2 regions of the Thalassococcus sp. genome follow, and region 1 is predicted to be linked to the other one. Evidence: riboswitches for the same ligand, from Rfam matches in the RefSeq annotation. Region 1 holds a riboswitch; the other holds the start of a gene.
What was found. A riboswitch is a leader RNA that binds a small molecule or an ion and turns the genes downstream of it on or off. The one in region 1 is predicted to bind cobalamin.

Region 1 (4,168 bases):
GTGTCCGGCCGCCCGTCTGCGGGCAGAACAGCCACTGCGATCCCCTTGCTTTGTGCCAGCGCCATCACCTGTTGCACGCCGTATTCCCAATAGGGCACGCCACCGATCAATCGGATCAGAATGCCCTTGGCCCCTGACAGTGTGTTGTCGATGTAGGTATCAACCGACAGCGGATGCCGTAGCGCCGACAGGTTCGCCAACCGCAGGCTGGGCAACCGCCCCTCGGGCCCGCCGCCACGCCGCCAGCCTTCCGCGAATGCGCCAAGGTCACTGTCAGAAAAAGACAATACCACCAGATCCGCCGGATCCTGTCCCAGATCCGTCGGGGTGTCTGTCTCTTCTAGACCGTGGCTTTCGCGGAAGACGACGTGCATTGTGGCGTGGTCCGCTTACTCGGCGGCTTGTGTGGCAGGTGCCAGCACGGCGCGGATGGCGGTCGGGTCGATATCGTCGTGTTCGGCGATCACAACCAGACGGCCAGCGCGGGCTTCGTCGGGTTTCCAGGGGCGGTCGTACTGATGACGCACACGGGCACCCACGGCCTGCACCAGCAGACGCATCGGTTTTCCTGCAACGCTGGCATAGCCCTTGATCCGCAGGATGTTGTTTTCGCGCGCCAGCTTTTCGATGGCGGCGACCAGATCGGCGGGATCGGCCAGTTCGGGGATATCGACAACGATGGTGTCAAAGTCGTCATGTTCGTGGTCGTCGTGCCCATCGTGATGGGACGGACGCGCATCCATGTCGTCTTCGGCGGCGGCCTCAAGACCCAGCAGAACGCGCGGGTCAACGACACCTTCGGCCACTTCGATCACGGGCAGGGGGCGGGGTGCTTCTGCGGCAATGATTTCCTTGGCTTTCGCGACACCTTCGGGACCTGCCAGATCGGGCTTGGTCAGAAGGATGATATCTGCGCAGGAAATCTGGTCTTCGAAAACCTCAGACAGTGGCGTTTCGTGATCAAGGCTTTCATCTGCAGCACGCTGTGCATCGACGCGTTCCACATCCGGGGCAAAGCGGCCTGCGGCCACGGCTTCGGCATCGGCAAGCGCGATCACGCCGTCGACGGTGATCTTGGAACGGATATCAGGCCAGTCGAAGGCCTTCAGCAAAGGCTTGGGCAGCGCAAGGCCGGAGGTTTCGATCAGGATATGTTCGGGGCGCGGCTCAAGCGCCATCAGCGCCTCGATCGTCGGGATGAAATCATCGGCCACGGTGCAGCAGATACAGCCGTTTGCCAGTTCAAGAATGTTTTCCGCAGGGCAGTCGGGAATGGCGCAGCCCTTCAGGATTTCGCCATCGACACCCACATCACCGAATTCGTTGACCAGCACGGCCAGACGTTTGCCGCCGGGGTTCTGGATCAGGTGCGAGATCAGGGTTGTCTTGCCCGAACCGAGAAAGCCGGTGATCACTGTAACGGGTAGTTTCGCGAGGTTGGTCATATCAGGCCTCCTCAGGCTCAGTAACAGGGGGTATGCGCGCAACGCAGTTGCGCTTGAAGTGTTCGGGTCGCTCGCGCCATGGAATGATGCCATCCGCGCTCTCGTGATATTGCACTGCACCAGACAGGATCATCTCTGGATGCGACATTTCGTCGACGTTTGCGAAAACATACGTCCATTTCGCATCGCCACCACGCAGGGCAACGGTGCAACCGTGATCGCAATTCTGAAGACATTTGACCGGTGTGATCCGAAGCCCGTCCGGCCCATCCAGCGCGGTCAGCCCGTCAAAAAGGGCCTGGCCGGGGCGGCGTTCGTCTTCGGGTAGCTCTTGGCCGCGTCGGCATTGAATGCAGACCAACAGTTCCGTTTGCTGCGGGCTTTCGGATTTCGCATCCATAGTTTTACTGGTCCCATCCCATCGGGAACGCGGGGCCGGATTGCGGAAAGGGACCGTATGCACGGTGCCGCCTCCGATTCCGGCACACCCCGTCCGGTTACAAGCGCATCGCGCTGGCAGGTCTCCCGGCTCACGGATTTGGGGTGTTCGCCCTGCGGCTGCTCATCCTTCCCAGCGTCGGCCAGTGGCACTGAGCGGCCTTTTCCGTTCACGGTCGCGGGGGCGGCTGTACTTGACCGCGTAGATCACGGCTGCACATTCCCTTTTCACCTGCTAACACAGGCACCAACACGCAGCCACATGGTCTGAATCCCGTGGCTTTGTCAAGAAAGAGGATACTGGCATGACCACCGACGAAAACCTTCGCCACGCCGAGAAGATGCGCAAGATCAAAGCTGCGCGCGACCGCATGATGGAGACCAAGACCGAAGAGAAAGGTCTGATCATGGTCCACACCGGCGCTGGTAAGGGCAAGTCGTCTTCTGGCTTTGGCATGATCATGCGCTGCATTTCCCACCAGATGCCCTGCGCGGTGGTGCAGTTCATCAAAGGCAACTGGGACACCGGCGAAAAGACGTTCCTGCGCGAACGCTTTGCGGATGAGTGCCGCTTCTTTGTGTCTGGCGAAGGCTTTACATGGGAAACGCAGGACCGCGAACGTGACATTGCGGCGGCCCAGAACGGTTGGCGGATTGCCAAGGAACAGATCCTTGACCCCGAAATCCAGTTTGTGCTGCTCGATGAAATCAACATCGCGCTGCGCTACGACTATATCGATATCGACGAGGTGGTCGATTTCCTGCTGAACGAGAAACCGGCGATGACCCACGTCTGTCTGACAGGCCGCAATGCCAAGCCCGAATTGATCGAGGCCGCCGATCTGGTGACCGAAATGACGTTGATCAAGCATCCGTTCCGTGACGGTGTCAAAGCACAGGCTGGCGTCGAATTCTGATGGGCCGCGCGCTGATGATCCAAGGGACCGGATCCAACGTCGGGAAATCGATGTTGGTTGCGGGGCTTTGCAGGGCTGCCAAGCGGCGGGGGCTGACCGTCGCGCCGTTCAAACCGCAGAACATGTCCAACAATGCTGCCGTTGCGCAGGAAGGCCATGAAATCGGCCGCGCGCAGGCGCTGCAAGCGCGCGCGTGTGGATTGGCGCCGAATACGGACATGAATCCGGTTCTGCTCAAGCCCGAAACGGATATTGGCGCGCAGGTCGTGGTGCAGGGCAAGCGGCTGACAACGGTCCGTGCCCGCGAATACGCCAAGCTGAAGAAACAGTTGATGGTGTCCGTTCTGGACAGCTTCAATCGGCTGCGCAGCACCTATGACCTGGTGATAGTCGAGGGCGCAGGCAGCGCAACGGAAATCAACCTGCGCAAGGGTGACATCGCCAACATGGGCTTTGCCGAAGCGGCTGATGTTCCTGTGGTTCTTTGCGCCGATATTGATCGCGGCGGGGTCATCGCGCAGGTGGTGGGCACCAAGGTTGTGTTGCCTGACGGTGACCGGGACCTGATCAAAGGGTTTCTGATCAACAAGTTCCGCGGCGATCCGACTCTGTTCGATGACGGATACAAAATGATCGAGGAGCAGACCGGTTGGCGCGGCTTTGGCGTCGCGCCGTGGTTTGCCGAAAGCTGGCGCTTGCCTGCCGAAGACGCGTTAGATATCGCCACACCTCCATCGCGCGACGGGTTGCACGTTGTGTGTTTGCGGCTAAGCCGGATTGCCAATTTCGACGATCTTGATCCGCTGGCGCAGGAACCCGGCGTGCGTGTCACCATGCTGTCGCCCGGTGATCCTGTTCCTGCCGATGCGGATGTTGTGATCCTGCCTGGTTCCAAATCGACACGGGGCGATCTGGCGTTCATGCGGGAACAAGGCTGGGACATTGACGTGATTGCACACCACCGCCGTGGTGGACATGTGCTGGGCATATGCGGCGGCTATCAGATGCTGGGCCGCGCGGTGCATGACCCTGACGGGATGGAGGGGCCTGCCGGTTCAACGCCGGGCCTTGGCCTGTTGGATATCGAAACACGGATGAGCGGCGACAAAAGCCTGCGTGAGGTTTCGGCCCGTCACGCGGCCTCGGACCTGCCGTTTCATGGCTATGAAATCCACATCGGCCAATCAGACGGCCCTGATCGCGCAAGGCCCTTTGCCTTTATAGGGGATACACCCGAAGGCGCGGTTTCCGCCGACGGGCGCGTCGCGGGCAGCTATCTGCATGGGATGTTTTCCGACGACGGGTTCCGGACAGGATGGCTGTCGCGTCTGGGCGTCGCGCCGTCGGGCAACGCCTACGAGGCGACAA
Region 2 (4,168 bases), on a different contig from region 1:
CGTCCGGCAAAATCCAGATGCGGGGCGTTCTTCATACCCTGCACAGGGATCACATTGGTCAGCGCCGCGTCGGTATCGATACGGCCGCGAATGACGTTCAGGAAATCGACCTGACCGGTGTCCTTCAGACGCCGCGCGATCTCAAGCCCCTCGTCAGGTGTGATGCCGCCTTCGATGGTCTCGTCCGCCGTAAAGCGCAGACCCACGATAAACTCCGGCCCCACCCGTTCGCGGATCGCGTTCAGAACGTCGTAGGTAAAGCGCATCCGGTTGTCCAAAGATCCGCCATAAGGCGCATCCAATTCGTTCAACCGTGGCGACCAGAAGGCATCCATCAAGTGGCCGTAGGATTCGATCTCGACCCCGTCGAGCCCTGCCGCCTGCATCCGTTCCGCCGCATCGGCATAATCGGTGATGATGCGCGCGATGTCCCAATCTTCCAGCTTCTTGGGAAACGCCCGATGCGCCGGTTCCCATTCATGCCCTGTGGACACTGACGGCAACCAATCGCCCTTGTTCCATCCGGTCCGGCGGCCCAGATGCGTCAGTTGGATCATCACCGCGCAGCCGTGTTCGTGGCAGGCATCGGCCAGTTCGGCCATCCACGGCACGACCTCGTCCTTATAGGCAAGGATATTGTTGAACGACGGCGGGCTGTCGCGCGACACAATCGCGGATCCTGCTGTCATCGTCAGCGCGACACCGGCCTTAGCGCGTTCCTGATGGTAGGCGCGATAGCGTTCCTTTGGCAGACCATCGACCGGATAGGCCGGTTCGTGGCTTGTGGTCATGATTCGATTCTTCAGCGTCAGATGCTTGAGCTGATAAGGCTGCAAAAGGGAATCATTCGACATGGCGCTATGCTTTGCTGGACGGAGGACTGGCGCCCCTAAACAGGGTGGCCTCCCCAAAACTGCCAGACCCGTGTCAAGCGACGCGCTTATCCGCGACACGGTCGGGTTCAATTGCGACGCTTATTTGCAACGCTCATTTATCGCACCTTTCAGATGCCGGTTTTTTGCGCAGAATTCGAACAGCAAAAGTTACCGAAGTTTCTTGCATTAAAGCCCAAAAGATTCGCGCCTTATCCGACTTGAGCACGAGAGTTCCAGACCCTGATTGTCGAAAAAATCGAAAAAATTTCACCTGTCGGAAGATACAAGATATTGACGCGACCGCCCCTAGGGATACTATCAGCGGTGTTCTAGCAGCGGCAGCACACGCCGTCGTGAAAAGGGAAGACCGGTGAAAATCCGGCACTGCCCCCGCAACTGTGAGTGGTGAGTTTTATGCCCATAATCCACTGGCGCTAAGGCGCTGGGAAGGCGGGCAAAAAACGACCGAGCCACAAGTCAGGAGACCGGCTGGAACACAACAGATTACGACCACGAACGGAGGGTTCGGGGCGCTGGTTCCTTGTGAGCTATAGGCGGTTTTTCTGCCCGGCACCCGTGTCCTGCGATCAAAAAACCGACAGGCAGAGGGGCCCACAATGACAATCACAGTTTACTCCAAACCGGCATGCGTTCAGTGCACAGCAACCACCCGCGCACTTGAAGCTAAAGGCATCGAATTCGACGTGGTCGATCTGACAGAAGACGACGACGCGATGGAGCGTGTGACCGATCTTGGCTACCGTCAGGCCCCCGTTGTGATTGCCGGCGACGCGCATTGGTCCGGCTTCCGTCCCGACCTGATCGGCTCTTTGGCCTGATCCGTCAGGACCGATGTCGGCGCTGGTTTATTTTTCATCCCGCTCGGGAAATACCGCACGTTTTGTGGAACGGCTGGAACTGCCCGCCTTCCGCATCCCGCGCGATCCCGACGGTGCGATGCCAGCGCCCACCACACCTTTTGTTTTGGTCACCCCCACATTCGCAGATGGCGAAGGGCGCGGGGCGGTCCCAAAACAGGTGATCCGGTTCCTGAACGCCCCTGAACGTCGCGCCGGATTGCGCGGCGTTATCGCAGGCGGCAACCGGAATTTCGGCGCGACCTACGCGCTGGCGGGGGAAGTGATTTCCCGCAAATGCAATGTTCCCGTGCTCTACCGGTTCGAACTGGCTGGCACTGATACCGACATCGCCCGCGTGAAAGCCGGGCTGGACAAATTCTGGAGAACGGAATGCTTGATCACGGCCTGAACGGCACACAGGATTACCACGCGCTGAACGCGATGCTGAACCTTTACGACGAGGACGGCAAAATCCGTTTTGATGCCGACCGTATGGCCGCGCGTCAGTATTTCCTGACTCACGTCAATCAGAACACCGTCTTTTTCCATTCGCTGGAAGAGAAGCTGGGGTACCTGGTGGACGAAGGCTATTACGAGGCAGAGGTTCTTGATCAATATGATCGCACCTTCGTCCACCAATTATGGAACGCGGCTTTCGCGAAAAAGTTCCGCTTCCCGACATTTTTGGGCGCATTCAAATATTACACCGCCTACACGCTGAAAACGCGTGACGGCAGCCGCTATCTGGAACGCTACGAAGACCGCGTTTGCATGGTCGCGCTGGCGCTGGCACGCGGCGACGAAAAACTGGCCACACGCCTGATGGAAGAAATCCTCTCGGGCCGCTTCCAGCCTGCGACACCAACATTCCTGAACGCCGGTAAGAAAAGCCGTGGCGAGCTGATCTCGTGCTTCCTGCTGCGTCTGGAAGACAACATGGAATCCGTTGGCCGTTCCATCAACTCGGCCCTTCAGCTGTCCAAGCGCGGCGGCGGTGTGGCGTTGATGCTGACCAACCTGCGCGAAGCGGGTGCGCCGATCAAAGGCATCGAAAACCAGTCGTCCGGCGTGATCCCGATCATGAAGCTTCTGGAAGACAGCTTTTCCTATGCCAACCAGTTGGGCGCGCGTCAGGGTGCCGGTGCAGTTTACCTGAACGCCCACCACCCCGACATTCTGCGCTTCCTTGATACAAAGCGCGAAAACGCCGACGAAAAGATCCGCATCAAGACGCTGTCCTTGGGCGTGGTCATTCCCGATGTGACGTTCGAACTGGCGAAGAAAAACGAGGACATGTACCTCTTTTCGCCGCATGACGTGGAAAAAGTCTATGGTGTGCCGTTCTCGGAAATCTCGGTCACCGAGAAATACGCCGAGATGGTCGATGATGGCCGCATCCGCAAGAAAAAGATCAACGCCCGCGAATTCTTCCAGACGATTGCGGAAATCCAGTTCGAGTCCGGCTATCCCTACATCATGTTCGAAGACACGGTGAACCGCGCCAACCCCGTTGAGGGCCGCATCACCATGTCGAACCTGTGTTCGGAAATCCTGCAGGTGAACGAGGCATCCGAGTTCAACGATGACCTCAGCTACAGCCATCTGGGCACAGACATTTCCTGTAACCTCGGGTCGCTGAACATCGCGAAAACCATGGACGGGCCTGACTTTGGCGCGACCGTGGAAACCGCTGTGCGCGCCCTGTCCGCTGTGTCGGAAATGTCGGCGATCGACTCGGTCCCGTCTATCCGCCGCGGCAACGATGAAAGCCACGCGATCGGTCTGGGCCAGATGAACCTGCACGGTTATCTGGCGCGTGAAAACGTTCACTATGGCAGCGCGGAAGGCATTGAGTTCACGTCTGTTTACTTTGCCGCGATCACCTACCACGCGATCCGTGCATCCAACATTCTGGCGCGTGAACGGGGCGAAAGTTTCAAAGGGTTCGAGAAGTCGAAATACGCCGACGGCACCTATTTCGAGAAATACACAACCCGCGACTGGCTGCCGACCTCGGACAAAGTGACCGAGCTATTCGCAGGCATCGAGCTGCCCACGCGCGATGACTGGGCCAAGCTGGCCAAGGACGTGGCCGAACACGGGCTGTATAACCGCAACCTTCAGGCGGTGCCGCCCACAGGCTCGATCAGCTACATCAACAACTCGACCTCTTCGATCCACCCCATCGTGTCCAAGATCGAAATCCGCAAAGAGGGCAAAATCGGCCGCGTCTACTATCCGGCGGCCTACATGAACAACGAGAACCTCGAATACTACCGCGATGCTTATGAAATCGGCCCCGAGGCGATCATCGACACCTATGCCGCTGCGACCGAACACGTCGATCAGGGCCTGTCCCTGACGCTGTTCTTCCCCGCCGAGGCCACGACCCGCGACATCAACCGCGCGCAAATCTATGCGTGGAAGAAGGGC

Region 2: another riboswitch for cobalamin. It lies ahead of nrdH (glutaredoxin-like protein NrdH); the one in region 1 lies ahead of AC4FIA_RS07115 (DUF1636 family protein).

The regions. Positions count from the first base shown of each region.
Region 1 covers NZ_CEYADA010000005.1:49,700-53,867, forward strand. The annotation lists gene cobN (cobaltochelatase subunit CobN) at 1-374, opposite strand, end outside; gene cobW (cobalamin biosynthesis protein CobW) at 390-1,445, opposite strand; gene AC4FIA_RS07115 (DUF1636 family protein) at 1,447-1,845, opposite strand; cobalamin riboswitch at 1,944-2,150, opposite strand; gene cobO (cob(I)yrinic acid a,c-diamide adenosyltransferase) at 2,189-2,800, shown strand; gene AC4FIA_RS07125 (cobyric acid synthase) at 2,800-4,168, shown strand, end outside.
Region 2 covers NZ_CEYADA010000016.1:11,342-15,509, reverse strand. The annotation lists gene AC4FIA_RS15655 (oxidoreductase) at 1-854, opposite strand, end outside; cobalamin riboswitch at 1,189-1,383, shown strand; gene nrdH (glutaredoxin-like protein NrdH) at 1,493-1,714, shown strand; gene nrdI (class Ib ribonucleoside-diphosphate reductase assembly flavoprotein NrdI) at 1,728-2,144, shown strand; gene nrdE (class 1b ribonucleoside-diphosphate reductase subunit alpha) at 2,126-4,168, shown strand, end outside.